DNA from 3 places in the Luteibacter sp. GL_149 genome. Region 3 is predicted to be linked to each of the others. Evidence: predicted binding sites of a transcription regulator. Region 3 holds the regulator's gene; each other region holds the start of a gene.
The links. Region 3 encodes FliA, which starts transcription of late flagellar genes. Its sites were predicted from a motif close to TAAAGTTTNNCNNNCNNNGGCCGATAA; they were not measured.
Positions count from the first base shown of each region.

Region 1: AC3IR3_RS06050 (cyclic di-GMP phosphodiesterase) is a predicted target of FliA. The motif match lies at 7,712-7,738, and genes of this name have one in related genera.
Region 2: fliK (flagellar hook-length control protein FliK) is a predicted target of FliA. The motif match lies at 3,399-3,425, and genes of this name have one in related genera.

Region 1 is NZ_CM174395.1:1,346,085-1,356,021, reverse strand. It holds gene uvrA (excinuclease ABC subunit UvrA) at 1-1,508, shown strand, start outside; gene AC3IR3_RS06075 (acyl-CoA thioesterase) at 1,505-1,939, shown strand; gene AC3IR3_RS06070 (DUF4139 domain-containing protein) at 2,093-3,559, shown strand; gene AC3IR3_RS06065 (enoyl-CoA hydratase/isomerase family protein) at 3,581-4,336, shown strand; gene AC3IR3_RS06060 (YaeQ family protein) at 4,454-4,990, opposite strand; gene AC3IR3_RS06055 (putative bifunctional diguanylate cyclase/phosphodiesterase) at 5,026-6,276, opposite strand; gene AC3IR3_RS06050 (cyclic di-GMP phosphodiesterase) at 6,320-7,594, opposite strand; gene msrA (peptide-methionine (S)-S-oxide reductase MsrA) at 7,813-8,490, shown strand; gene AC3IR3_RS06040 (IS481 family transposase) at 8,694-9,827, opposite strand.
Region 2 is NZ_CM174395.1:3,622,840-3,632,776, reverse strand. It holds gene murL (UDP-N-acetyl-alpha-D-muramoyl-L-alanyl-L-glutamate epimerase) at 1-423, shown strand, start outside; gene murD (UDP-N-acetylmuramoyl-L-alanine--D-glutamate ligase) at 410-1,765, shown strand; gene AC3IR3_RS16070 (flagellar biosynthesis protein) at 1,919-2,188, opposite strand; gene fliK (flagellar hook-length control protein FliK) at 2,185-3,339, opposite strand; gene tgt (tRNA guanosine(34) transglycosylase Tgt) at 3,498-4,628, shown strand; gene yajC (preprotein translocase subunit YajC) at 4,786-5,130, shown strand; gene secD (protein translocase subunit SecD) at 5,176-7,050, shown strand; gene secF (protein translocase subunit SecF) at 7,067-8,029, shown strand; gene AC3IR3_RS16040 (hypothetical protein) at 8,856-9,095, opposite strand; gene AC3IR3_RS16035 (hypothetical protein) at 9,265-9,555, shown strand; gene AC3IR3_RS16030 (response regulator) at 9,560-9,928, opposite strand.
Region 3 is NZ_CM174395.1:3,480,538-3,490,474, reverse strand. It holds gene flhA (flagellar biosynthesis protein FlhA) at 1-1,396, shown strand, start outside; gene flhF (flagellar biosynthesis GTPase FlhF) at 1,526-2,833, shown strand; gene AC3IR3_RS15340 (MinD/ParA family ATP-binding protein) at 2,902-3,777, shown strand; gene AC3IR3_RS15335 (RNA polymerase sigma factor FliA) at 3,774-4,505, shown strand; gene cheY (chemotaxis response regulator CheY) at 4,570-4,968, shown strand; gene AC3IR3_RS15325 (protein phosphatase CheZ) at 4,977-5,621, shown strand; gene AC3IR3_RS15320 (chemotaxis protein CheA) at 5,629-7,647, shown strand; gene AC3IR3_RS15315 (flagellar motor protein) at 7,649-8,389, shown strand; gene motD (flagellar motor protein MotD) at 8,386-9,390, shown strand; gene AC3IR3_RS15305 (ParA family protein) at 9,390-9,937, shown strand, end outside.

The sequences.
Region 1 (9,937 bases), 2.1 Mb from region 3:
ACTCGCTTTCCGGCGGCGAAGCCCAGCGCATCCGTCTGGCCAGCCAGATCGGTGCCGGCCTCGTGGGCGTGATGTATGTGCTCGATGAACCGTCGATCGGCCTGCATCAGCGCGACAACGAACGGCTGCTCGGCACGCTCACGCGCCTGCGCGATCTGGGCAACACGGTGATCGTCGTCGAACACGACGAAGATGCGATCCGCGCCGCCGACTACGTGCTGGACATCGGTCCGGGTGCGGGCGTGCATGGCGGCGAGATCGTCGGCGCGGGCACGCTGGAACAGGTGCTGAAATCGCCGCGCTCGATCACCGCGAAATACCTTACCGGCGAACGTGGTATCGCCGTGCCGACGAAGCGGCGCGAAGCGAAGGACGGTCAGTGGATCGAACTGAAAGGCGCGTCGGGCAATAATCTGAAAGACGTCGACCTGTCGGTTCCGGTCGGCGTGTTCACGTGTGTCACGGGCGTGTCCGGCTCGGGCAAGTCGACGCTGATCAACGACACGCTCTACCGTCTGGCCGCCGCCGAACTCAATGGCTCCAGCGAGCAGCCGGCAGCCTATGAATCAGTCGAAGGCCTTGAGCTGTTCGACAAGGTCGTGGACATCGACCAGTCGCCGATCGGTCGTACGCCGCGCTCGAACCCGGCCACGTATACAGGCCTCTTCACCCCGCTGCGCGAGCTATTCTCGCAGGTGCCCGAAGCGCGGCAGCGCGGCTATACGCCGGGCCGTTTCAGTTTCAACGTACGCGGTGGCCGCTGCGAAGCCTGCGAAGGCGACGGCATGATCAAGGTGGAGATGCATTTCCTTCCCGACGTGTATGTGCCCTGCGACGTCTGCCACGGCAAGCGTTACAACCGCGAGACGCTGGAAGTTCTGTACAAGGGCCACACCATTGCCGACGTTCTCAACATGACGGTGGAAGATGCGTACCGGCTGTTCGAACCAGTACCGGTCATCGCCCGCAAGCTGGAAACGTTGCGCGCGGTCGGCCTCGACTACGTCAAGCTCGGCCAGAGCGCCACGACGCTTTCGGGCGGTGAAGCGCAGCGCGTGAAGCTGTCGAAGGAACTCTCCAAGCGCGACACCGGCAGCACGCTCTACATACTGGACGAGCCGACCACCGGCCTGCACTTCCACGATATCGAGCAATTGCTGGACGTGCTGCATCGACTGGTCGAGCACGGCAATACGGTCGTCGTCATCGAGCACAACCTCGATGTGATCAAGACGGCCGACTGGCTCGTCGACCTGGGCCCCGAAGGCGGCGCGGGTGGCGGTCGCATTCTGGTCAGCGGCACGCCGGAAAAGATCGCCGCGACGAAAGACTCGCATACCGGCCGGTTCCTCGCCCCCCATCTGAAGTCCGCGAAAGCACCGGCCAAGGCCGTCACGAAAACCGTGGCGACGAAGTCCGCCGCGAAAACCGTGACGACAAAAGCACCCCCGACAAAATCCAAGGCCGCCGCGAAACCGGTGGCCGCGAAGAAAAAGAAAACTGCATGACGACCGAAGCAAGCAAGACACCCTCGCCGACGCCGCTGCTCATCGCACCGATCACGGTGCGCTGGCGCGACCTGGACACGTACAACCACGTCAACAATTCGAACTACCTCACGTATCTCGAAGAAGCCCGGTTGCAATGGCTGCTGACGATTCCTGGTAAGTGGTACACGCCCGAAAGCGCCCCGGTCATGGCGGCCAGCCAGCTCAATTACCGCCTGCCGATCGAATGGCCGGCCGAGATCGACGTGGAGCTTTTCTGCGAACGTGTGGGCACCAGCTCCATGACGATCGGCCACCGCATGGTCGCCCACGACGACGCGACGCGCATTCACTGCGACGGCAACGTCACGGTGGTATGGGTCAATCCGAAAACGGGACGCCCCGTGCCGTTGCCGGATACGGTTCGCGAGGCGATAAGCCAGCCCGCCTGAGCATCCGGGGAACCGGCTAATACCCATCGCGCGCAGGCGCGCTCCCACCGGGGCGTGACGATCCTGAACGGGTAGCGTCATCTCCGGCGCGCTCGCACATTTCACCCGTACGAACTTGCGTATGATCCCGGGCACATCCCCATGGAGAGTGCCATGTCCCGTCGTCTGATCGCCCTTGGCGTTGCCTGCGCCGTCGCCCTGCCCGCCGTTGCTACGGAATCGCCCGCGAGCCTCACGCTTTACCGGGCGGACGGCGACTCCCTGTTCCAGACGAATGGGGAAACATTCTCCAGCGACGGTTACGCGGTCGTGCACGAGCGTCGTGCGTTCGATCTGCGCAGCGGCACACAGGACATCTCCATCGGCGGCCTGCCCGCCGCACTCGACAGCGAAGCGCTTTCGCTTCGCTTCCCCGGCAAAGGCACCAGCGTGGTCTCGCAACGATTGCTGCTTGGGCAGGGCTTCGGCGGCGCGGTCGCCGGTCTTGTCGGAAAGAACGTCGTCGTCATCGGTACCTCGGGACAGCCGATCGCCAGCGGCATCTTGCTGCGTGGCGGCGATGCGCTGGTGGTGAAAGAAGCGAACGGGCAGTCGACGCTCATCCGCGAATACGCCGCTCTGCGTGCCGCGGACAACAGCAACTTCTCCCGTGGCTCCACCCTGCAGGTGCGCGTCGACGCCGCCAGCGGCGGCTCGTCCACCGCCACGCTGAGCTACCCGACGTCCGGCCTCGGCTGGCGCGCGGCATACACGGCCATGCTCGCTCCGGGCGCCACTTGCCGCATGACGTTCGACTCCTGGGCAAGCATCGCCAACCGCAGCGGTCGCGACTGGAACGACACGACGCTGAAGCTCGTGGCCGGCGACGCGAACCGTGCGAAGGCCCCGCCGGTCCAGGCACGCTACAACAAGGTTGCGATGGCGGCGGCTCCCATGGCCGACAGCGCCGGCATGCCCGAGCAGGCCACGCTCGCCGACCTGCGCACCTTCACGCTCCCCACACCGATCGATCTGCCCGACGGCAGCGTTACGCAGACGCCGCTGTATACGACACGCGAGATCGACTGCGAACGGACGGCCCTCTATGAGAACGGCGGGACGTGGTTTCCGCAGTCGCCAAACACATCGCGCAACGGCAACGGCCAGCAGGAGTCGCCGATCGTCACGACCGTGCGCCTGAAGGCATTCGACAGCCTGCCCGGCGGTTATGCGCGCGTACTGACCGCCGATCGCGACGGCAATGCGGAGCTGCTCGGCGAGGGTCGCATCGAGGACACCGCGAAAGGTAGCGACGCCACCATCGTGCTCGGCACCGCGTTCGATCTGAAAGCCACGCGCGAACAGACGGCGTTCACGCTGGACAATCCCGGCCATCGTCTCGACGAAGCGTTCCGCATCAAGCTCACCAACGCCAGCGATACGGCGCGCGTGGTCACGGTACGCGAGCATCCGACCCGCTGGCGCGGCTGGAAGCTCGTTTCCTCGTCGACCAAGGCGTCGAAGCAGACGCCCGATACGCTAGAGTTCAAGGTCGACGTACCCGCCAACGGCAGCGCCACGCTCGATTACGCAGTGCGCTACCAGTGGGCCGCCGACGACATGCCGCGCGGCGCACGCTAACCCGACACGACCGGAACCCTCATGCTCGACATACTTCCGCAAGACGACGGCATCCACGAAATCCGCCTGGCGCGCGCGCCGGTCAACGCACTGGATGTCACCCTGGTCCGCGCGCTGCGCGAAGCTGTCGCCAACGCACCGGCCAACGGTGCGCAGGGGATCGTGATCTCCGGTGCGCAGGGCATGTTCTCCGCCGGCGTCGACGTACCCTCGCTGCTCGGAAAGGACCCCGAGGGCGTACGCGAATACTGGCGCGAGTTCTTCCTGATGTGCGGCGCGCTGGCGAAGTCGCCGGTTCCCATCGTGGCCGCGGTAACGGGCCATAGCCCGGCGGGTGGCGCGGTTATCGCGCTGTTCGCGGACTATCGCGTCATGGCGCACGGGCCGTACAAGATCGGTCTGAACGAGGTACAGGTCGGTCTTTCGGTACCGGAACCGATCCAGCTGATCATGCGCCGCACCGTCGGCGCGTATCGCGCGGAACGTCTCCTGACGTCGGGCACCATGGTCGATGCCGAGCAGGCGCTGGCCCTCGGCATGGTCGACGAACTGGTCGGACTGGAGCAGGTCGTCACGCGCTCGCTGGTCTGGCTGCGCGAGCTGTTGGCGCTGCCGCGCAATGCCATGCTGCGTACGCGTGCGCTGGCGCGTGCGGATCTGGCCGCGGCTTATGCGGACCCGGCCAGCCTGCCCATTGACGATTTCGTCAACGACTTCTTCGCCGAGGAAACGCAGACCACGTTGAAGGCGTTGGTGGCGCGGTTGAAGGCGAAGTAACAGTCGCACCTTCGAATCCCCCTCGCCGTCATTCCGGCGCACGTGCACCGGAATGACGGTGAGGGGAAAATGCGACGAGGCTATCGGTCGTTCTTGCGACGAATCCAGCAACACCCGTTACGCCAGCACCGTCATCTCGACAGGCACCACGGTCTCGCCACTAATCACCTGAGCCTGACCGTCCTGCACCATGAACTGGATCTGCATCGTCCGCTCGGTCAACGCCGCGAGTGCGTCGACCGTGGCCGGGGCGATATCGACGACTGTGACGTTCTTCGTGCGAGCTACCGCGGCGGCGGTCTTCTTCCACCACACTTCGGCGCTGCGGCCGCTATAGGTGTAAACGATCACCCGGTTCGCGCGCCCCGCCGCGCGACGGATGCGCTGCTCGTCCGGCTGCCCGATCTCGATCCACAGGTCGACTTCGCCGGTCAGCTCCTTGCGCCACAGGTCCGGTTCGTCGTCCGAACTCAGGCCCTTGCCGAAGACAAGCGATTCATCGGCATTCAGTGCAAACGCCAGCACCCGGATCATCATCCGCTCGTCGGTTTCCGACGGGTGCTGCGCGATCGTCAGCGGATGGGCCTGGTAGTAATGCCGGTCCATATCGCTGATCTGCAGCTCGGCCTTGTAGACCGTCGATTTGAGTGCCATGAGGGGAAGTTACCGGGGACGTGTGGCCGCAAAGCCTACACGAACGACGCGTCCGCCAGCTGCCTTGCCACGAATTCGTCCGCCGGCGACGGCCTGCCCACGTGGAAGCCCTGGACCATGTCGCAGTTCATTTCGATCAGCCGATCGAGCGTTTCCTGGTTCTCGACACCCTCGGCCACGGCCTCGAGACCAAGGCGATGGGCGACCTCGACCATCGCCCGCACCAGCTGCTCCGTGCGGGGATCGTCGATCATCGCGTCCACGAAGGTACGGTCGATCTTCAGCTCGGTAGCCGGGAAGTGGCGCAGATACGCGAACGAGGCATAACCCGTGCCGAAGTCGTCGATGGCGACACGCATGCCACGGTCGCGCAACCGGCGCAGCACGCGCACGCTCATGTCCAGATCGGTGAGCAGTGCGGTTTCGGTGACCTCGACGATCACGGATTCGGCCGGGACCCCCCAGATATCCAGCGCCCCCAGCATCTGTTCCGCGAAGCCCTGTTCCACGAAAACGCGTGCCGAAAGATTAATGGCGATATCGATCGGCGCACCGGCACGATGCAGTGTGGCCACGTGTCGCAGCGACGCGTTGAGGCTCCAGCGCGTCAGGGGAACGATCAGATCGCTGCGCTCCGCGAACGGAATGAAATCGACCGGCGCGACTTCGCCATGCGTCTGGGTATTCCATCGCGCCAGCGATTCCACGCGCGTGATCGCCTGTTTGCGCAGATCGAGCAGGGGCTGGAAGTAAACCTGCAGGCGGTTCGCTTCGATGTCTTCGCGCAGCTCCCCATACAGGATTTCGACCTGGGTATTGTCCGGCTGGTACATCGCGAACGGTTCGCCGATGCGCAGCGCTTCGTCGTGGGCGATTTCGGCGCGACGGCATAGCAGCTCGGCGGCGGCGCCATGTTCGGGATGCATGGCCGCGCCGACTACCACGCGGCCATGCCAGGGCCGGTCGCCGCACATCAGCGGTTCGTCGAATCCGCCGACCAGCCGGGTAGCCGCCAGCAAGGCATGGGTGCGGTTGCGGATAGCGGGAAGCAACAGCACGAACGTGTCGTCCGCGGCGACGAAGACCTTGTCGATATGCCGGACGATTTCGACGATGCGCTCGCGAGCGGCGAGCATGATCTCGTTACCGAAGCCATAACCGAAGCGCAGTTGCGCCTCGCGCATGCCCCGCATCCGTACCACCAGCACGGCACACAGACCCTCGCGCGAACTGTCGCGGTCGAGCAGCGCCTGCATGGCGGTGAAAATATGGGCGCGATCCGTCACGACAGCCTCGGACGATGCGGTAATAAACGATCGGGCATGGCATTCATGGGAGGAAGTATTCCTTGGGATCGATGCCGTGGCTACCCGGGGGAAGCGAACGCAGGATATCCATGCGTTCCGGCCCCGTCTGTCGCATCAGGTCCACGATGCGGAATTCGTCCAGCGGCGACTTGTCGGGCGCGGTGAGTATCGCTATACGCGGCTGTAGCCGGCGCGCGTGATTCTGCAGCATGACGATCGCGATTTCGCCGGTTCCCAGCTCGACCAGCGATCCCGTGGGATATACCCCGAGACACGCCTGGAACTGCTCGACCAGTTCGCCCTGGAATCCGGTATTGCGGCCGGCATAGATCGTACGCAGCGCCACGTGCTGCGATACGGGCTCGCAGTACGGCCGCGGCGTCGACATCGCATGGTAGGTGTCGATGATCGCGGCCATGCGCCCCGCGAGCGGAATCGCGGTGCCGATCAGGCCGTCGGGATAGCCGCTGCCATCGAAGCGTTCGTGATGCGTGCGGACCATATCCAGCACTTCCCGATCCGCCACGCCGGAATGCGCCAGGATCGCCAGTCCTTCGCGCACGTGCAGACGCGCGAGTTCGATTTCGGCTTCGCTGAGCGCGCCAGCGCGCAGCAGCAATTCGTCGGGCAGCTGCGATTTGCCGACATCCATCAGCAGCCCACCCGCGGCAAGACTGATGATGGCCTCTTCCGAGAACCCCATGTGCCGTCCGAAAGCCGCGGCGAGCGTGCTGCAACTGACGGCATGGCGATAGGTATAGCTGTCGCGCTGACGCAGGCTTTCGATCCAGAAAAACGCATCGCCCGAACGCAGTACGCTCTCGACCATCGGACGCACCGCGTCCTCGACTTCCCGGGCATCGATGACGCGCCCGTTGGCCAGGTCGTCGACGATTTTTTCCACATAGGTCGCGACGGACTCGTAAGCCTCGCGTGCCCGGGGCACTTCTTCGTCGAACGTGGCGGTATCGGTATACGCCCGCTGCGGCACCAATCGCTGGGATGGCGTGGCCGGAGCGGTGCTGGGTTTCACCACCACGGAGGGCGGACGAAGCGGCGAGGATGTCGAGGCAGGCGCGACCTTGCGCATGGTGTCGACGAACACGTAACGGCAATGGCGCCGCAACGCGTCGATGTCGTCCTGGCTGCGAACCGGTACGCCCTGGATCGGAAACGGGGTTTCGTCCCAGTCGCAATCGAGACGGCAAACGTACATGCCGACCTCCAGATCGCCGACCGACACCCGTCTTTCCACCAGATCGTACGCCACAGTCCCCCCAGGAACGGATCGTTTCATGTCAGTACGAACCGCGAATCGGCGAATCCGCCCCATGGCGAGACCGGATCGACCTTGTCCACGACGTGTGAAACAAAGCGCGCCGCCAACGGGCTCCGCCGACATGCAGGTTCCGCTGTATCGGCGCCAAAGGGTGAAACTGTAACAAACGTTGCCTGCCATGGAATCCTTTCTGCCCCGGTCTTATGTGGTAACTCAGGCACTCCGGAGATATCTCCATGTTCCGTCGTCGTTTTATCGTCGTTCTGACCACCATCGCCCTTGCCGCCTGCACTGCCGTTTTCGCGCGCGACGAAGGCGTACGCCTGCCCGATCCCTCCGTGGATGCCGCACCGTCAGCGGGTGAGCAGGTAGCGGTTCTCGCGGGCGGGTGCTTCTGGGGTGTCGAAGGAGTTTTCGAACACCTGCGCGGCGTGAAATCCGCGACTGCCGGTTACACCGGAGGCGATGCACGGCACGCCAACTACGACGATGTCAGCGAGGGCGATACAGGACACGCCGAATCGGTGCGCATTGTCTACGATCCGGCGGTCATCAGTTACGGCCAGCTACTGAAAGTGTTCTTCTCGGTCGCACAGGACCCGACGCTGCTGAACCGCCAGGGCCCCGATCGCGGCACGCAATACCGCTCCGCGATTTTCTATGCGACACCGGAACAGAAGCGTGTCGCCGATGCGTATATCGCGCAGCTGGGCGCGGCGCATGCCTACAGCGCGCCCATCGTCACCCAGGTCTCGGCGCTGACGACGTTCTATCCCGCCGAGAGTTATCACCAGAACTACATGCGGCTGAATCCGCAGTCGCCGTATATTCTGGTGAACGATCTGCCGAAGGTGCTGGCGCTGCAGCGGTTGTATCCGGAGCGGTATGTGGCCAGCTGGGCAAATGCGCACTAAGAGCGCGCACGATATCGTCCGCCTCAGCGTGGTCGCTCTGGGCCCCTGCCTGCGCAGGGGCGGCGGTGAGGGGTGGAAAATCCGCATCGATCGTGGCGAATGACGCCATCTCCCACACCGTCATCGACACCCACCCGTCGTCCCTGCGCGGGTGTATGGACCGGAGAGATGGTTAACAGATGTGCCAGGACATGGTGGACACTTTATCGCGGTCGTCGCAGGTCGACGACATCGAGCCAGTGGTGAGCAAAATAGAGGTCATACACACCGTCCTGATCGGGCCGGGGCCGGGCGGCGATGAGCTGACCTTTGAGCGCTGTCGAGACCACGAGCGGCCGCGTGAGTAGTTTGATCCGGCCGCGTTGATCGACCCCGATGACGATGTCGTCGGGGCCGTACTCGGTAATCTGATCGAGCCGTTCGGGGAAGGGGCGTGGGCTGAGGCGATAGCGTGTCACCGGCGGTACCATGCCGATGGCCTGATGCGGGCGCACGTGGTTGTAAATCTCGCGCCAGTGCGCGAAGGCCCGCTCCACCTCGGTCAGATTCAGGAAGTGGCGGCCACGCAGCAGCTCGATGTCCAAGCTTCGATGGAAGCGTTCGTCCTTGCCGTTGGTTTGCGGATGAAACGGACGGCTGAAGCTCAGGTGGATGCCAAGGCGGACCAACCATACGCCGAGCGTGGACAAGTGCCGGGAGGGGCCGTTGCCCATGCCCCACGGGGTGCCGTTATCCATGTTCATGCGCCGCGGCAGGCCGTAGCGGCGGAAGGCCTCGGTGAGCCAGTGCTGCACGGTGGCGCCGGTCATGTCGGCGTTATGGCCCAGGATCAGGTTGAAGCGGGAATGATCGTCGAGCACGGTCAACGGATCGCACCGACCGCGGCCGACACGGAGGGGGCCTTTGAAGTCCATCTGCCACAGGTCGTTCGGCTCGGCATGCTCGAAGCGCTGCCAGGGATGCACGGCCGGCTCGGTGGGCGACCACAGCAGGCCATGGCGCCGAAGGATGTGGGTGATCGTGCTCGGTGCCGGAGGCGCCAGGCCCTCGCGCTGAAGCAACACAAACAGCTTGCGGCCACCCCAGTGGGGGAACTGTCGGCGCAGGGCGACCACGCGCTCTTCGAGCGACTGAGCCGTGCGCGTCGGGGTGCGATGGGGACGCCGCGAGCGGTCGGCCAGGGGCTCGTGCGCCTGATCGCGGCCTAGCCATTTGTACGCGGTGGTTCGGCTGACGCCGAACCGGCGGGCCAGCTCAGTGATCGACTGACCGGGCTGCTTGGCCACCGCGACAAGCTCAGTACGAAGTGACATGGATGAGGTTTCCTTCCAGGGCATGGGCTGGGCCTCGAGTCGCCACAACTTGGCGGTCGAGGTGTAAACCATGTCCTGGCACACCTGTTAACCATGTCTCCGGTCCATACACGCGGGCAGGAACCCAGCGCGGT
Region 2 (9,937 bases), 140 kb from region 3:
AGCTGCAATCGCAACTTCCGTATCCTCGGCCCAAAGCCTGCGGATCGCTGGTGCGGGCAGTGCCCGAAATGCCATTTCGTTTTTCTGGCGTTGGCGCCGTTCATGCCCAAACAGCGTTTGCTGTCGATCTTCGGTCGCAACCTGCTCGACGACGAATCGCAGGTGGCCGGATTCGACGCATTGCTGGAATTCCAGGATCACAAGCCATTCGAATGCGTCGGCGAAGGTGCGGAAGCGCGCGCAGCGATGCATGCGCTGTCGCAACGGCCGGATTGGCGCGAAGACGCCCTGATCGTTCGCTTCCGTCGGGAAATCCTGCCGCAACTGGACGTGGCCGAACTCGCGCTGGAGCCCTGGCTCGAGCCGGGCGCGTCGCACCTGGTACCGCAGCGTCTGAGCGGAGCGTTGGATGCCCTGGGCTGATCTCCGGCAACGCGCCATCGCCGTCTGGGGATTCGGGCGCGAAGGGCGCGCGGCGCTGACCGCGCTGCGCGCGCACCTGCCGGGACGAGCGTTGGATCTTTTTTGTTCGCCGTCCGAAGTGGAGGCGGTACATCACGCGTTCGGCGACGACGTGCGCGTGCACGTCGTCGCACCCGACGCGGCCGCACTCGCGGCGTTCGACGTCGTCGTCAAATCGCCCGGTATTTCCGCTTACCGCCCCGAACTGTTGGAGGCGGCTGCACGCGGTACGCGATTCACATCGGGAACGGCACTGTGGTTCGCCACGCATCGCGACGCGCGCACCATCGCCGTCACCGGTACGAAGGGCAAGAGCACAACCAGTGCGCTTATCGCGCATCTGGCACGTTCGCTCGGCGTCCGTACCGCGCTGGCGGGAAACATCGGTCTGCCGCTGCTCGAACTCGACGACGTGCAGGCCGACTTGTGGGTGATCGAGCTGTCGAGTTTTCAGACGGGCGATGCGAGTGGCGTCGATCTTGGCGTCGTAACCAGTCTTTACGAAGAACATCTCGACTGGCACGGTTCGCGCGAACGTTATCTGGAAGACAAGCTGAAGCTTGCGAGCGCGTCTTCCCGCGTGCTGGCGAACGCGATGCAGCCCACGCTGCTGGCTCACGTTGCGGCGCATCCCGACGTGCACCGTTTCGGCGACGCGCAGGGCTGGCATGTCGCCGACGGCTGGATTCGTCGCGGCGACGAACGTGTGATCGAAGCCGCGTGCGTTACGGCACCGGGCCTGCATAACGCCGTCAATGCATGTGCCGCATTGGCGGCGCTCGAACTCATGGGTTTCGATGCGCGCATCGCTGCGCCCGCGCTCGCGACCTTCGCGCCCTTGCCGCACCGTCTGCAGCCGCTGGGCGAGCGCGACGGGCTGCATTGGGTCAACGACTCCATCAGCACGACGCCGTTGGCCAGTCTCGCTGCGCTGGAAAGCCTGCACGGCGAACGCATCGCACTCATCGTCGGCGGTCACGATCGCGGTCTGGACTGGCGTGTGTTCGTCGATGCGATGCGTGTCGATGCGCCGTTGGCCATCGTCTGTCAGGGCGCGAACGGCGAGCGCATCGCGGCAGCCCTTGAGAGCGCTGGTGTCGGGATTGTCCATCACGCGACCGATCTTGCGGATGCGGTGAGCAAAGCCCGTGCGCTGCTGGATGGCCACGGCTACGTCGTGCTGTCGCCGGGCGCGCCGAGTTTCGATCAGTTCCACGACTATGCCGATCGTGGCCGCCGATTCGCGGAGCTGGCGGGTTTCGATGCGGGTGTCGCATCGATTCAGGGGCTGGGCGTTTACTGAGGCGTTACGGCTTTATCGCTCCGTTGGCTTTCGCGCGCAGGCGCGCTCCCACAGAGATCAATAGCGCGCTCCTGCTTTCTGTGGGAGCGCGCTTGCGCGCGAAAGCCAACGGAGCGGATTAGCCGAACAGCGATTGCCCGGAAGACCCGCGAGTCAGCGATGTTCCTGCCCCGCCGACAGCAACGTACCCACCACCGCCGCCAACGCCGCATAGAGCTCGGTCGGCACGTCGTCGCGCAGCTTCACGGCTGCCAGCAGCGTCGCTATCTGCGGATCGAGATGCGGCGACAGCCCCAGCGACTGGGCGCGGTCGAGCATCGCCTTCACGCCGGCGGCATCGATATGTTTGCTGGTGCCGCTGTCGGTGGGTGACGCGACCCGCAGCGTCACGCTGCGGCGGGGTGAAGGCAGGCTGGCGGTCATGCGGTGGCTTCGAGTAACACGGCGCTGTACGCGCCGGCTGGCTGGGGTAGGCCATGGATGCAACTGAGGTGGTCTAGCTGCAGGCCGCTGCGTTCTAGTAGCTGACGCAACGTCAGGAATTCGTCTTCGATGCGGCTCACCGTCGGGCCGTGCTGTGCCCAGATGCGTACCGACACGCGCGTCGTGCGCAACTGGATTTCTCCCTGCACGGCGCCAAGCGACGGCAGATCGACGGCGAAGCCGACGGTCCATGCGCCTTCGCGATCTTCGGGACGCGGTGCGGATTCCTCGATGCGCAGTTGCAGGATGTCGTATCCGCGAACGCCGCCCAGCGGAATTTCGACCATCCATACGCCAGCCTGCGGCGGCGATTCCAGTTGGGCGATCTCCACGCGCGCGAGCGCGCTGCGGACATTCACACGCAACTGGGCGACGAGGTCTTCGACTTCGGTCTCCGTGGACATTTCAGGCAGACGCATCTGTGCGATCAGCGGTCGCTGGCGCAACGGTGGTGCGGTGTCGCTCAGCGAGGGCGGCAAGCCGCTGCGAGCTCGCGCCGGCGGGAGTTCGTCCAGCGTGCGGCGAAGCTGGAGCAGGGCGGCTTTCCAGTCGTCGGTGGTGGGTGCTTCGTCCGCGGGTGTGGACAGGCGCGACTCCAGGAATAGCCCGCTGCGGGCGATGGCTTCCTTCAGGCCGCTCGGACTGCCCACGTCGTCGGGTTTGCTGATTGCGGCTTCCAGCGTCGCCAGCGCGGCGCGCAGTGGTGCGGGCAGCAAGCGGGCCGCGGGTCGTCGCGCCAGCGCGCTGAGCACGCCGAGCAGCGGAGCGTATCCATTCTGCAGAGGCAGCCGGTCGCGCAGTCCTTGCATGGCAATGCGGTCGCCGGCCGGCTGGGCCAGGATTTCGAGCTGGGGTTGTGCGCCCTGGGTCAGGACCCGGACCTGGAACTGCTGGGGGAGCTGGGTGCCTGCGGCGTCGGCCTCGACCGTCATGCCACCCACTTGCAGCAACAACCGGCCCTGATCGCTCAGTCCGAGCAGATTCGCCGACAGCAACGTACCGACCCGCCAGCTATCCACCGAACCGGTGGTACCCGCAGCCGCGCCCGCCCATAGCTGGGCAGCCAGACTGGTGGTCGGTGGGATGTTCATGGGCAGGGCCTCCTGCTTACGTTGTCGCGGCCCGGATAGGCGCGTTCCTGTTGCTCAGGGCATCGGCCGATTTCGCAAGAACTTTAGAAGGTGCAGGGGCCTGTTCCCTGTAGGAGCGCGCTCCTACAGGCGATGCCTCGACCGGCTAAACTATGTACATGACTCAATTAGCTTTCGACCTCCTCGCCACCGATGGCGCGGCCCGGCGCGGCCGCGTCCGATTCGAACGCGGCACCGTGGAAACGCCCGCGTTCATGCCCGTGGGCACTTATGGCTCCGTGAAGGCCATGACACCGCGCGATATCAACGATATTGGCGCGGAAATCATTCTCGGAAACACGTTTCACCTGTTCCTGCGCCCCGGCCTCGACATCGTCGGGGAGTTCGGCGGGCTGCATAAATTCATCGGGTGGGAAAAGCCGATCCTCACGGACTCCGGCGGCTTCCAGGTCTTTTCGCTGGCGCACAAGCGCAAGATCACGGAAGAGGGCGTGACTTTCGCCTCACCGGTCGACGGCTCGAAGGTGTTTCTCTCGCCCGAGGAATCCATGCGCATCCAGAAGGTACTGGATTCCGATGTCGCGATGATCTTCGACGAGTGCACGCCGTATCCGGCCACGGAGAAAGTGGCCAGCGACTCCATGGAACTGAGCCTGCGCTGGGCGGAGCGGTCGCGGCAGGCGTTCGACGATCTGAAGAATCCCAACTCGCTGTTCGGCATCGTCCAGGGCAGCACGTACGAAAAGCTGCGCCACCGTTCGGCCGGGCGGCTGGTCGAGATCGGCTTCGACGGTTATGCGATCGGCGGTCTGGCCGTGGGCGAGCCGGAAGCCGAGCGCAACCACACGCTGGACCTGACCCTGCCGATGCTGCCGAAGGACCGTCCGCGTTACCTGATGGGCGTGGGCCGGCCGGAGGACATCGTCGAGGCGGTACGTCGCGGCATCGACATGTTCGATTGCGTGATGCCCACCCGCAACGCCCGCAACGGTTTCCTGTTCACGGACAGCGGCACCCTGCGCATCCGCAATGCGAAGTTCGCCATGGATACCCGGGTGATCGAAGAGGGTTGCGACTGCTACACCTGCGCCAGCGGCTTCAGCCGGGCCTATCTGCGCCATCTGGACCGCTGCAACGAGATACTCGGCGCCCAGCTCAACACGATGCACAACCTGCGGCACTACCAGCGCCTGATGGCCGGTCTGCGGGACGCCATCGAGCGGGGTGTTCTGGAGGACTTCATTGCCGCCTTCTATGCTGCGCGGCACAAGGGCGAGGTCGGCGGCTGACCCGCTGCCGGGCCGCCAGCCGGCTTGGGTTCGATCCCCACGGCCCCCCATCCCGTTCACTTCCGGTGCACGGCGCCGGGGTGCGTGGCATAATCCACGATCTTTTTCAGCGAACGGGCATTTTTTTCAGGCCGTTCCATAACTTGCGAGATATCCGATGAGCATCATGACCTCCGCAGCACTTGCCCAGGCCGCCGCTCCAGCCGCCGCGGCCCCCAATGGCGCGTTCGGCCTGTCGCCCCTGATCCTGATGGCGGTGCTGTTCGGCATCTTCTATTTCATGATGATCCGCCCGCAGATGAAGCGTCAGAAGGAGCACCGCGCGCTGCTCTCCGCGCTGTCCAAGGGCGACGAAGTGGTCACCAGCGGCGGTATCGCCGGTCGCATCACGGAAGTGGGCGAGTCGTTCATCAGCATCGAGATCGCGCCGAACGTGTCGATCAAGGTGCAGAAGGGCGCTATCTCGCAGGTCCTCCCCAAGGACTCGCTGAAGAACTCCTGACGCCCGCTGCCGCGGCTCGGTTGCCGCTTTAATGGAATGCAAGGCATGACTGATTTTCCACGCTGGAAATATGCGCTGGTCGTAATCGTGTTGCTGTTCGGTCTCGTTTACGCGCTGCCGAATATCTTCCCGCCCCAGAACGCCGTACAGATATCGGCCAATCGCGGTGCTACCGTCGACGCGGCCCTGAAGGCCAAGGTCGAAGGGGTGCTTCAGCAGAACAAGACGCCCGTATCGTCCGTCGAGATCGACGCCGCCGGTACGCGCCTGCTCGCGCGCTTCCCCGATGCCGACTCGCAGTCGAAAGCGGGCGATGCGTTGCGTCAGTCGCTGGGCGAGCAGTACACCGTTGCGCTGAATTTGGCCTCGACGGTGCCCAACTGGCTTCGTTCGATCAACGCCAATTCGATGCCGCTCGGCCTCGACCTGCAGGGTGGCGTGCGCTTCCTGATGGAAGTGGACCAGAACGCGGTCGTCGATACGCAGGAAACGCGTTACGCCGAGGACATCCGTTCCCTGCTGCGCGACAAGAACATCCCGTACGACTCGGTGAACCGCAATCCGCGTGGTCAGGGTGTGGGCATCGTCCTGCGTTCCGATGCGGACCGTCAGGCGGCCGCGACGCTGCTCTCCACGGAATACACCGACCTGCAGGTCGGCGATGGCCCGACGACCGGCGATCGTTTCGTGCTGAATGCGACGGTCAAGCCGGCAAAGCTGCGCGAACTGGCCCAGAGCACCATCCGCCAGAACGTCAGCACGCTGCGCAACCGCGTCAATGCGCTGGGCGTGTCCGAGCCGATCATCCAGCAGCAGGGCGAAAGCCAGATCATCGTCGAACTCGCGGGCGTGCAGGATACGGCCGAAGCCAAGAAGCTGATCGGGGCGACCGCGACGCTGCAATACCGCGCCGGCCTCTACAGCCCGCAGCAGGCCGTGGACGCCGCCCGTTCGGGCAGCGTGCCGCCCGATGCGAAGCTGTACTACGGCCGCGACGGCCGTCCGTACTTGCTCAGCAAGAAAATCATCGCGACCGGCGACGAGCTGATCAACGCCAACTCGGGCCGGGACCAGCAAAACGGTACGCCGAATGTCGATGTCCAGCTGAACAGTTCCGGCGCACGCAAAATGGCCGAGTTCACCAACGCGAACGTCGGCAAACCGATGGCGGTGCTCTACATCACCCGCGTGAACGAGGTGAAGATCATCGACGGCAAGGAAGTGAAGGTGCCGAAGACGACCGAAGAGGTCATCAACTACGCGAACATCAGCAGCCCGTTCAGCAGCAAGTTCCAGACCAACGGTTTGCCGAGCGATTCGGAAGCCCGCGATCTCGCACTGTTGCTGCGTGGCGGTTCGCTGGCCGCGCCGGTCGACATCGTTGCCGAAAGCGTCATCGGTCCGAGCCTTGGCGCGGACAACATCAAGAAAGGTTTCAATGCCGTGATGATCGGCCTTGGCCTTGTGCTGCTGGCCGCTGCGATCTACTACAAGCTCTTCGGTCTGGTTGCCGACATCGCGCTGTTCCTCAACCTGGTGCTGCTCGTTGCCGTGATGTCGCTGATCGGCGTGACGCTGACCATGCCGGGTATCGCGGGTATCGTGCTTACGCTCGGTATGGCGATCGATGCCAACGTACTCATCTGCGAACGCATTCGCGAAGAACTGCGCAATGGCTCCTCGCCGCTGGCCGCGATCCGCACGGGTTACGACAAGGCATGGGCAACCATTCTCGATGCCAACGTCACCCATCTGCTTGCCGCACTGGGCTTGATGACGATGGGTTCGGGTCCGATCAAGGGCTTCGGCGTCACGCTGTTCATCGGCATCCTGACCTCCATGTTCACCTCGGTGACCGTGACCCACGCCATCACCGCGCTGATCCACGGCGGCCGCAAGCTCAAGACGCTGTCGGTCTAAGGGGCAGGAGAACGACATGGAAATCTTCAACCACAATTCCAACTTCAACTTCCTGGGCCTGCGCCGTTTCAGCATCGGTCTGGCGATCCTGCTGATGCTGGGCTCGGTCGGCCTGATCCTGGGCAAGGGCTTCAATTACGGCCAGGACTTCACCGGCGGTATCGTGGTCGGCGTCGCTTACGACAATCCGATCAGCACCGCCGACGTTCGCACGGCGCTCGAAAAGGCCGGTTTGGAAAACACGCTCGTGCAGGCCGTGGGCGGTACGCGCGAATTGTCCGTGCGCCTGCAGGGCAAGGACGATACGGCGTCCACCGGCCTCTCCGGCGACGAAGCCGCGGGCAAGGTCGCGCAGGACGTTGTCGCGGCGCTGAAATCGGCGCGTCCGGACGTACGTATGACGAGCCGTTCGTTCGTCGGCCCGCAGGTAGGCGAGGAGCTGCGCAGCGACGGTATCGTTGCGGTCATCTTCGTCATCGTCGGCATCATGGGTTACCTGTGGATCCGCTTCGAGAAGCGCTTCGCCATCGCGGCGCTGGCCACGGAAGTCCATGACGTGCTGGTTACCCTGGGCATCTTCGCGCTTACCCAGCGCGAATTCGACCTGACGGTTCTGGCTTCGGTGCTCGCGGTGGTCGGCTACTCGATCAACGACAAGGTGGTCGTGTTCGACCGCGTTCGCGAACTGTTCCGCGTCAGCCGCAACGCCTCGCCGGAAGAAGTGCTGAATCGTTCGATCAACAGCACGCTTTCGCGAACCATCATCACGTCGCTGTTCACGGGTATCACGATGGCCGCGTTGTACTTCATCGGCGGCCCCGTGGTTCATGGCTTCGCGATCACGATGCTGATCGGCATCCTGGTCGGTACGCTCTCGTCGATCTTCGTCGCCAGCCCGATCCTGCTGTGGCTGGGCGTGTCGAAGAAGGACCTGATGCCGGTGGCCAAGGACGAAGGCGAGCTCGCTCGCCGGCCCTGATTCATCGCGTCAGTACCGAAAAGGCCCGGCTTCGCTCGCCGGGCTTTTTTTGGTTCTTTTCGCATGGTCGGGGCGGGCTCGGCTTTGCCATCGCTTTTGCGCTCGAACGTTGCGGGGAGAGCCGTCGGCCACCGCCCTCGACGCTCCGGCTTCACCGTCGCTCGGGAAGGGATAGCCGCTGCGCGGCTGGTGTTCTATGGCTGCGCCCCGTCGCGCCCGCGCGGCGGGCAGGGGTTTTCGATTCGGCTCCTGCCTCAGCGAAAACGGCGGACCGTCCGGGTCCGCCCCCTTCGGGCCTTTTCCGCCCGCCGCGCTCGGTTCCGCAAGTCGCGTCGAGGGCGGTGGCCGACGGCTCTCCCGGATGTTGCGGTTATTTGGGGGAAAGCAGCGCGTGACGCAGGACCCGTGATGGCGGCGTCCGGTTCGGTCTGTCACGTGCTCGGCTCGTGCTCTGTCCTCAGCAAACCGCAGTCGCTGGTGCCGTGGCCGGGTTGGTCCTTGGGGCCGCCTTAGCCGAGGGCCGCGATGACTCGTCGGAGCGAAAGCGGCACTACGGCCCGCTCCCGCAGGGACGGCGCCGAAGGCCCCAAGGGCCAACCCGGTCGCGGCCTCGCAAACGCACAAGTGTAAGGCGGCTGTCCTCGTCCGAAGCTCGACAAGACACGTCGAGCCGGCCCGCTAATGCGTGAAGAGCCTTTTTATTGTTCTTGTGTAGCTCGCAAACGGGCTACACAGGTAGGCATCATGCCCCCACACTCCTGTGACCTGCGCGCGATGTCCTCGGTCCATACGCAACGGGAGGCACCGCAAGCGACCGGCCCGCTTCTCAGAACTCTTCGTCGTCCCGGCTCGCGCCTTCGGCGTCGTCACGCAGCGTAACGACGACATAGGCGGCACCGATCAGCGAGGCGCAGAGCCACGCATAGGCGATCTGAAGAGGCATTGGCGGTACGGCGGCAGCGACTTTGGGTGCGAAAGCCAGGCCGCTCGTGCCGACAATGGCAAGGAATGCGGCGACCGTCCAGACCAGCCTCCTGGACGGCACGTACGTGGTGGAAGTGTTCATCGACTGAGCCCCTGTGCTCGATTTCGTGACGCCGTGCAGACAAATGTGACGTCGACGCTTGTAGGAAATACCCTACAAAAGAGATCCCAGCAAGTGCCCAAACTCTGAACGGCAGGGGTGACCGCGCGCTAAACTAGCGGCTCACATCCTCCCCGTGCTGGAAAGAACCATGGCAGAACGCGCCTTCCCGAACTTTGTGATGCGATCTGGCGCCAGCAAGGACGGTTCCCGCTATACGGCGTATCTGTCGGTTCATCCCAATGGCTCGGGCTTCCCGCAGTACTTCACGGTGTACGATAACCGGAGTTTCCGCGAACTCGGCGTTGCTGAAGCGGCGGCCGAGAAGGCGCTCGGACTGGTCCTGGATGTCGAGGAAGACGGCACGCCGGTCTTCGCCGAAGGGGAGACCGGGTTCGACGACGACCGGCCGGGCGAAGAAGAAACCGACGAGCGCGACTAGGCGCTCAGCTGTGCAGCGCCGCTTCCACGGCCTGGAGAAGCTGGCGGCGGTCGTAAGGCTTGGGCAGGAACGACGTGCGGATACCGATACGGTGCTCTACGCCGCCCACGTCGCCGGACACGACCAGCACCGGAATGCTCAGTCCCAGGCGGCGTAGTTCGTTCAGCATTTCTATGCCGTCCATATCGCCGGGCATATTCACATCCGTAAAGACGAGGCCGATATCCGGATGTTCGCGGACAGCCGAAAGCGCATCGGTGGCATTCGACGCCGTGAGTACGTGGTAGCCCGCCAGTTCGAGCATGAAGCCCGTGATATCCAGCACGTTCCGGTCGTCCTCGACGATGAGTACCGTGGCTTCGTCTGACTGCATAGGGATCTC
Region 3 (9,937 bases):
GGAGGCCGCGCGCACCTATACGCTGCTGACCATCGGCGACGGCCTGGTCGCGCAGGTTCCGGCGCTGATGCTGTCGATCGCGGCCGCTGTGATCGTCACCCGCGTGTCCAAGTCCGAGAACATGGGCTCGCACGTGATGGGGCAGTTGTTCGGTCAACCGAAAGCGCTGGGCGTCGCCGCGGTCGTCCTCGCCGTGATGGGACTGATTCCCGGCATGCCGAACATCGCGTTCCTGCTGCTCGCGGGGATCTGCGGCGGCGGCGCGTATATGTTGCACAAGCGTTCGGTCGACATTGCCGAAGGCAAGCTGCCCAAGGCCGTGACCAACACCGAAACGGCCACGCCGCCGGAGCGTCTGGAACTGAGCTGGGAAGACGTGGCGACCGTGGATACGGTGGGTCTGGAAGTCGGTTACCGCCTGATTCCGCTGGTGGATCGCAACCAGGGTGGCGAGCTGATGGCGCGGATCAAGTCCGTACGCCGGAAGCTATCGCAGGAACTGGGCTTTCTGGTTCCGTCGGTGCACATCCGCGACAACCTCGACCTGGCGCCGCACGGATATCGCATCGCCCTCATGGGCGTTCCGATGGGCGAGGCCGAGATTCATACCGAGCGTTTGCTGGCGATCGATCCGGGCCGCGTGCACGGTACGGTGAGCGGCATCGCGACGCGCGATCCGGCGTTCGGCCTCGATGCGGTGTGGATCGAGCCGGGGATGCGCGAACACGCGCAGACGCTTGGCTATACGGTGGTCGATCCGGCGACGGTTATTGCCACCCATCTGTCGCACATCCTGCAGAGTCATGCTCACGAACTGCTGGGTCATCAGGACGTGCAACAGTTGCTCGATCGCCTCACCACGCAGGCGCCGAAGCTGGTCGAAGACCTCATTCCGAAACGCCTGTCGCTGGGCGTGGTGGTCAAGGTGCTGCAGAACCTGCTCGCCGAGCGCGTGCCTATCCGGAACATCCGCAGCATCGTCGAATCTTTGGCGGAGCATGCCGGCCAGAGTCAGGATCCCGGCGTGCTCGCCGCTGCGGTTCGCGTCACCCTGGGCCGCCAGATCGTGCAGGAAATCGCCGGCCTTGGATCGGAGATCCCCGTCATTACGCTGGCACCGGAGTTGGAACAGATCTTGCTCCAGTCGCTACAGGGCGGGGGCGTTGCGGGTGCGGCCGTCGAACCGGGTCTGGCCGATCGTCTCCAGCAGAGCGTCGCGGATGCGGCGAGGCGTCAGGAAGCGGCTGGCGAGCCGGCTGTACTCCTTGTCGCACCGACTCTTCGGCCTTGGCTGGCACGCTTCACCAGACATGTGGCCCAAAACCTGCATGTACTCGCCTACAACGAGGTTCCGGACAACCGCCGCGTCAAATTGGTGGCAGCGCTCGGAAGGTAAGACCAGACACGAACAGGACTTAAGGATGGACAAGCGCAAGACAGGATTTCTTTGGATCGTCGCCATGGCACCGGTCGACACCTGCGCATTTTTCCGCGATCAGATCAACGCAACGGAAGGGTTCCACGCATGAAAATCAAACGTTTCGTTGCCGCCGATATGCGTCAGGCCATGCGCCAGGTTCGCGATGAGCAGGGTCCGGACGCCGTCATTCTCTCGACGCGTCGCCTGGACGACGGCATCGAGATCATCGCCGCGCTGGATTACGACGAAGCGCTGGTACGCGAAGCGGCCGGAAAGGGTCCCGATACGCTGCCGCAGCAGCAGACCGAGCGCGAGGCGATCTTCGCCGCCGAGCTGGCCAATCCGCCGCGAGCCCGTCGCGAGTCGAGCGCCGCCCGTACCGCCAATCCCAATGCGCCGAAAGCTCACTCCAGCGCCGCGCTTGCCGCCGGTGTCGCCGACGCCTTCCGCGCTTCCGTTGCTGCGCCGGCAAGCGATGTAGCCATGAACACCATGCGCGCCGAACTGAACAATATGCGCGAGATGCTGGAAGTGCAGCTGTCCGCGCTGCGCTGGAACCAGACCGAGCGCGAGCAGCCGCTGCGCGCGCGCGTGCTGCGCGAAATGACCCGCCTGGGCATCGACGGCGACGTGGCGCGCACGCTGTGCGCCGAACTGCCGGACGACATGACGCCCGAACAGGCGCGTTATCTGCCGCTGGGCGTACTGAGCCGCAGCATCCGCACGACCGGACGCGAACTGAATACGGTCGGCGGCGGCATTACCGCGCTGGTCGGTACGACCGGCGTCGGCAAGACGACCACGATCGCCAAACTCGCGGCACGCGCCGTTCTGCGCCACGGTGCGGCCAACGTCGCTCTGATCAGCGCGGACCAGTACCGCATCGGTGCCGGCGCACAGCTCGAACATTACGGGCGCCTCCTCGGCGTTCGCGTGTTCAATGCCCACGACGCTACCAGTCTGCGCAACGTGCTCATCCAGTTGCGCGGACGTCACACCGTACTGGTCGACACCGCCGGTATGGCGGGGACGGACCCGAAGCTGCAGCAACAGTTCGAAACGCTGCGCGCGTCGTCCGACGTGCGCGTGTGCCTGGTACTGGCGGCGAACGCCCAGTCCCAGTCGCTGGACAGTGCCATTCGCGCCTATGCACCCATTGCTCCACAGACAGCCATCCTGACCAAGCTCGACGAAGCCCCGCTATTAGGTGGTGCATTGTCGGCGCTGATCCGGCATGGTCTGTCGCTCGACTACACCACGGACGGTCAGCGCGTACCCGAGGACATCGCCGTAGCCGACTCGCGCAAGCTGGTCTGCCACGCGGCGCAACTCCTCAAGAATCGTAACGACGAACCCGACGCCGCCGTGCTAGCCGATCGTTTTGGCTTCCCGGTTCCGGCGACGACGGTCTGACCCCGGAGTCCATCGAAGTGAACCAGGCATCTGGACTCGAATCCCTAATGGCGGTAGCGAGCCCTTTCATGACCACACCCGTGACCACTAGCCAGGCAGCCGGTATCAACTGGCTCGCCGAGCGCAAACCATGCCGCAGCATCGCCGTCGCGGGTGGCAAGGGTGGCGTGGGTAAGACAACCGTCGCCGTCAACCTGGCGATGGCCCTGTCCATGGGCGGTCGCGATGTCGTATTGCTCGATGCCGACCTCGGTATGGCCAATATCGACGTATTGCTTGGCCTGCAGCCGACCCGCCACCTCGGGCATATGCTCGATGGGGCGTGCACGATCGAGGAACTGATACTCCAGGCGCCGCATGGTCTGAAGGTCATTCCCGCCACGTCCGGCGCGCGCCGCATGGCGCAGTTGCCAAACATCGAACACGCCGCGGTCATCCGCGCGTTCGACGAATATGCCGTTCCCCCCGAGTTCCTGATCGTCGATACCGCCGCGGGCATCTCCGACAGCGTGTCGATGTTCGCCGCGGCCTCCGATGAGGTGGTGGTCGTCGTCTGCGACGAGCCGGCGTCGCTTACCGATGCTTACGCCTTGATCAAGGTCCTGAGCCGCGAGTTCGGCGTGGGCCGTTTCCGGGTCGTGGCCAACATGGTCCGCCACGCCCAGGAGGGGCGGCAGCTATTCGAGAAGTTGTCGCGCGTTACCGGCCGTTTCCTCGACGTTTCGTTGGATTTCATGGGTATGGTCCCGCACGACGAGTATCTGCGCCAGGCGATTCGTCGCCAGGCCGCGGTCGTCGAAGCGTGGCCGAGCAGTCGATCGGCGGTCGGATTCAAGAATCTGGCACGTGCGGTCGATACATGGGGTGAACCCGAACCCCGGGCACAGGGTCGGATCGGCTTTTTCGCCGATCGGGCCTCCATGGGGGGAGGGCTGCCGTTGTGAGCGTTGCGACCGAATACCTGGAAGTCACGCGAATCCCGGCGGATCAACTGGTGCGTATCCACGCGCCGCTGGTCCGGCGTATCGCCTATCACCTGATGGGCCGTCTGCCGGCAAGCGTCGACGTGGGCGACCTCATTCAGGCCGGCATGATCGGACTGCTTGAGGCCGCGCGAAATTATTCGCCGACTCGCGCGGCCAGCTTCGAGACCTATGCGGGTATCCGCATCCGGGGCGCGATGCTGGACGAACTGCGCAAGACGGACTGGACGCCGCGCTCCGTGCATCGAAAGTTGCGCGAAGTCGCGGAGGTAACACGACAGATCGAAAATGAAACGGGTGGCGATGCCGAAGACGCAGAGGTAATGAAGCGTCTCGGAATCGACGCTCTCGAGTACAACCAGATTCTGGCCGACGCGGCAAGCGCGCGACTGCTGAGCCTTTCCGCCCCCGAGGGCGACGAAGGCGCGGCGATCGACGTGGCCGACCCGGACGCCCAGGGTCCGGAAGGATTGTTCGAGGAAGCGGGCATGCGCGAAGCGCTGGTCGCGGCGATCGACGGTCTGCCCGAACGCGAGAAGCTGGTGATGTCGCTGTACTACGAGGAAGAACTGAATCTCAAGGAAGTAGGCGCGGTCCTGGGAGTCAGTGAATCGCGGGTATGCCAGATCCATGGGCAGGCCCTGATCCGGCTTCGTGCGCGTATGACGGGATGGAACGCAAGAACGTGATGGCGCCGCTTCGTCGGCGACGTCGGAATCAACAGTAAACGCGCGGTCAAGGCGGAGTAGCGTTTTGGACAAGAACATGAAGATCCTCGTGGTGGACGATTTTTCCACCATGCGACGTATCGTCAGGAACCTCCTGGTCGAGCTCGGTTTCACCAACGGGCTCATCCATGAAGCCGAAGACGGCACCGCGGCGCTCGTGTCGCTGCGTGCGCAGGCGTTCGACCTGGTCGTCACCGACTGGAACATGCCGAACATGACCGGCATCGATCTGCTTCGCGCCATTCGCGCGGACGCCAAGCTGAAGTCGATCCCCGTGCTGATGGTTACCGCGGAGAACAACCGCGACCAGATCATCGCGGCGGCTCAGAGCGGCGTGAACGGATACGTGGTGAAGCCTTTCACGGCCGTCACGCTCAAAGAAAAACTCGACAAGATTTTCGAACGCCTCGCGGCGGCCGGCTAAGGGACATCATGAACATCTCGCTTAACGCCGACCACGAAGTCGTCCCCGAACTGCGTGAGCTTCTCGACGCCGACGACCGTGCCGCCTTCGAGAAGGCACTCGATCGTCTGCTGCGCAGCCGCGAGCAGCACCTGTTCCACGCGCTTGGTTGCCTTGCGCGCGATCTGCACGATTCCGTGCGCCGTCTTGCCGCCGATGTCTCCGGCGATGGTGTGCCGGGCAGCATGGGCGACGCACGCAAGCATCTTCGCGATGTGCTGGAAATGAGCGCGCAGGCCGCCCACAGCACGCTCGATTTCAGCGAAAAGCTGCGTCCTCAGGCACAGGCGCTTGCCACGCAGGCGGACGAGCTGCTCGTGCTGGAAACCTCCGATCCCGCGTTCGGCATCAATGCCACGGCGCTCGCCGTGCGTGTCGGCGACTTCGCGCAGAACTGCGATATCGGCCTTGGAGAACTGGTCGAAGCCCAGTCGTGGCAGGACATCTCGGGTCAGCGCGTTGCCCAGGTGGAGCAGTTCATGGGCAAGGTCGAATCGTCGCTGCTGGAACTGGTTCGCCTGACCGGCTCGCTGGCCGGCAGCAACGCGCCGCCTGTGGCGGACAAGGTCAGCCAGGACGAAGTGGATCGTCTCCTCAGCGAATTCGGATTCTGAGACCGGCATGAGTGTCGAGCTCGACAATGAGTTGCTCAACGTTTTCCTGATCGAGGCCAGGGAACTGCTCGAGACGCTGGGCGAGCAACTGGTCGACCTGGAGGCCTCGCCGGGCGACAGCGAGCTGCTGAATGCCGTTTTCCGCGCGTTCCACACCGTCAAGGGCGGTGCGGGCTTCCTTGGCCTGAACGCCATGGTCGGCCTGTGCCATCGCGCGGAAGATCTTCTGAACGAAGCCCGCAACGGTGCGGTGATGCTCAACGCGGCGTATATGGACGCGTTGCTCGAATCGCTCGATCTCCTCAACGATATGATGCGCGCGGCCGATGCCGGCGCGGATTCGCAACCGGCGCCCGACGCGTTGCTGGCGCGCCTCCTGATTCCCGGGCGCACCACCTCGGCCGAGCCCGTCGCGCTGACCCTGTCGGCGCCGTCCGCCAGGCCATCGGCCGGTCGCGATGCGATCGAAGACGAGTTCGAGGCCATGCTCGACGCCGCGCGCGGCGAGCATGCACCGGCATCGGCGCCGTCCGGACCTATCGACGACGACGAGTTCGAAGCACTGCTGGATTCGCTTTACGGCAGCGGCAATGCGCCCGGCGCGTCGGTCGAGGTGGATGTCGTTCCCGCTGTCATTCCCCCCGTCACACCCGTCGTTTCTTCCGTTGGCGATGTTATCGGCGACGACGAGTTCGAAGCGTTGCTGGATGCCTTGCATGGACAGGGCAAAGCGCCCGGTCTTGTCGAAACACCCGCACCCGCACCCGCACCCGTTGTCGCTGAAGCGACAGCACCCGTGTCCGCGCAAGCGCCCGTCGCGAAGCCAGCCGCCGAGAAACGCACGGCATCGAACGCCGACACCACGGTCCGCGTCGATACATTCCGTCTCGATAGTCTCGTCAATGCGGCGGGCGAGCTCGTGCTTGTGCGTAATCGCCTGACCAGCCTCGCATCGCAAGGTGTCGAGGGACCGATGGAACGTGCCGTCGGCGAACTGCAGCGGGTCGCCGAAGATTTGCAGAACGCCGTATTGCGCATGCGCATGCAGCCCATCGGCAAGCTGTTCCAGCGTTTTCCGCGCATCATCCGCGACCTCGCCCGCCAGTTGGGCAAGGAAGTCGAACTGGTACAGGAAGGCGAGGAAACCGACCTCGACCGCACCGTTGTCGAAGCATTGGCCGATCCACTTGTCCACTTGCTGCGCAATGCGGTCGATCACGGCATCGAAATGCCCGATGTCCGCGAACAGGCGGGCAAGTCGCGGGTGGGTACCGTGCACCTGACGGCGGGGCAGTACGGCGACCATATCGTCATTACCGTGCGCGACGACGGCAAAGGCATGGACCCCGAAATACTTCGCCGCAAGGCGGTGGAAAAGGGCCTGCTCGACGAGGAACAGGCCGCACGTCTGGACGATCGCGAATGCTTCGACATCGTGTTCCGTCCCGGATTCAGCACGGCCAGCCAGGTATCGGATATCTCCGGCCGTGGCGTCGGCATGGATGTCGTCAAAACCAAGATTGTCGAACTCGGCGGCACGCTGTCGATCGATTCGCGCGTGGGCGGTGGCAGCGAGGTCCGTCTGTCGGTACCGCTCACGCTGGCGATTCTCAGAGTCCTCATGGTGCGCGTGGGTAATCGCCTGCTGGCGCTTCCGCTCAGCAACGTGGCCGAAGTGTTCGAACTGGTCGAAGGCCAGATCCAGACGCTGGACGGCCGTGTCGTGGCCTCGCATCGCCAGCGAGCGCTTCCGCTGTGCGATCTGGCTGGCTGGGCGGGGGTGCCCTCCGGTGGCAGGCACGTCGTGGTGGTGCAGATCGGTCATCAGACGCTGGGCTGCCTCGTCGACGAAGTGATCGGGCGCGAAGACGTCATGGCCAAGCCGCTGGGGCCACTGCTGAAAGACGTACCCGGTGTGGCGGGCGCCACTATCACGGGCGACGGACGTATCTCGCTCGTCCTCGATCTTGCGGGTCTGGCGGACGACGCCGGCCAGCTTCTCCCTTCGATGAGGGTGGCGATCTGATATGGATATCGTAAGTATCGTCGGCACGATCCTGGCCTTCCTGGTCATCATCGTCGGTACCGTCCTGAAAGGCAGCAGCCTCGACGCCCTGTGGAATCCGGCCGCCTTCGTCATCGTGTTTGTCGGTACGTTCGCGGCCCTGCTGGTGCAGACGCCGGGCGTCGTACTCAAGCGCGCATGGAGCATGCTGCCCTGGGTCTATCGCCCGCCACTGATCGAAACGGCCGACCTGGTAAGCCGCATCATCGGCTGGAGCGAAATCTCGCGTCGCCAGGGCCTGCTCGGCCTGGAAGCGGGCATCGAACGCGAAACCGATCCCTTCATCCGCAAGGGGCTACAGCTTCTCGTCGACGGAACCGAGCCGGATGCGATGCGTAGCGTCCTGGAAGTCGAGGTCCTCGCTCGCGAGCACATCGACATCGAAGCGGCGAAAGTCTTCGAGAATGCCGGCGCGTATTCGCCGACCATGGGTATCATCGGCGCGGTGATGGGCCTCATGTCCGTCATGCAGAACCTGGCGGAGCCGAGCAAGCTCGGTCACGGCATCGCCGCCGCGTTCGTCGCCACTATCTACGGTATCGGCCTCGCCAACCTTCTTGCACTGCCGATGGCCTCGCGCCTGAAAGGACTTGCCCGCGCGCGTTCGCAGATGCGCGAGATCCTGGTCGAGGGTCTCGTTTCCATCGCGCAGGGCGACAACCCGCGCCACATCGAAAGCAAACTGCAGGGATTCGTGTCGTGAAACGGCGTCACGTCGAAGAGCACATCAATCACGAACGCTGGGCTATTCCCTACGGCGATCTGATTACGTTGCTGCTTGCGTTGTTCGTCGTGATGTACGCCGTGTCCGCCGTCAACGAAACGAAGTTTCGCGTGATGGCCCAGTCCATCAACGAAGCGTTCAACGGCACGGGGCGCGTGATCGAGCCCACGCGTGAGGCCGAGCCAGCCAAGCAGGTGCCGATGCCCAATCAGTCGCGTGCACCCAATGCCACGCCGATATCCCGTATCGACGTACCGCTGCCGCCGCGCGATCTGCCGTTGCCCGGGCACGAAGGTGCGGCGGTCCAGCGTCAGGAGTCCTCGGCGGTGCAGACCGCCCCGGCATCGAATACCACGGTAGGCAAAACGGACGAAGCCAACCTGAGCCAGATTTCCGAGGAAGTTCAGCGTGCCATGAAGCCGCTGATCGACAAGAACCTCGTCAGCGTGCGGCGGACCACCGACTGGCTGGAAATCGAAGTACGCACCGACATTCTCTTTCCGATCGGCGTCGCCCGCCTCCAAGGCGCGGCGGAAACCACGTTGATGAAGATCGCGGGGATTCTCGCGCCGTTCCCCAACGCGATGCGGATCGAAGGCTATACCGACACCACGCCGATCAGCACACCTGCATTTCCGTCGAACTGGGAACTGTCCGCCGCTCGTGCCGCCAGTGTCGCGCGCCTGCTCACGGGCGCCGGCGTCGACGCGCATCGCGTGGGCATCATCGGTTGGGGCGAGTTTCGTCCGGTCGCCGACAATGCGACGAACGAAGGGCGCAACCGCAATCGACGGGTGCTTATCGTCGTGATGAGCGACAAAGCCGCACCCGCGCGCTTTTATAGCGATGCGGATCGCATCGATCTGACCAAGTCCGAGCCAGCGCCGGCGCCGGCTGCGTTACCCGCAGCGGCCGTGCCGCCGGTTGCCGCTGCTCCCGTGGCAGGCTCCGCGGCATTCGCCCGGCAGGAGGGGCTCTGATGGTTGTCTGGGCCGTCGCTAACCAGAAGGGCGGCGTCGGCAAGACGACCACCACCGTCGCACTGGGTAGCATGCTGGCCTCACGCGGCGAACGCGCGCTCATGGTCGACATGGATCCGCATGCGTCGCTCAGCGGCTACGTCGGTGTCGAGAATGGCGCGCACGGCAGCATCTACGATCTGTTCGGCGGCAGCGCGCCGCCGGCTTCGTCGCTGGTCCATGCGACGGCTTACGAGCGGCTCTCGGTGCTTCCCGCGTCCTCGGCCATGATTACGCTCGACCGGCAGGTGGGGACGCGCGCGGGCATGGGTCTGGTGCTCAGTCAGGCGCTGGCCGGGCTAGCAGAGGATTTCGACCACGTTCTGATCGACTGTCCGCCGACACTCGGAGTCCTGATGGTCAACGCGCTGGCCGCGAGCGATCGTCTACTGGTTCCCACGCAGACCGAAGCGCTGGCCCTTGCAGGTCTGGAGCGCATGCTGCGAAGTCTCGGCATGATCGAGCGTTCGCGCGGACGTCCGCTACCCCGCACGATCGTGCCGACGAT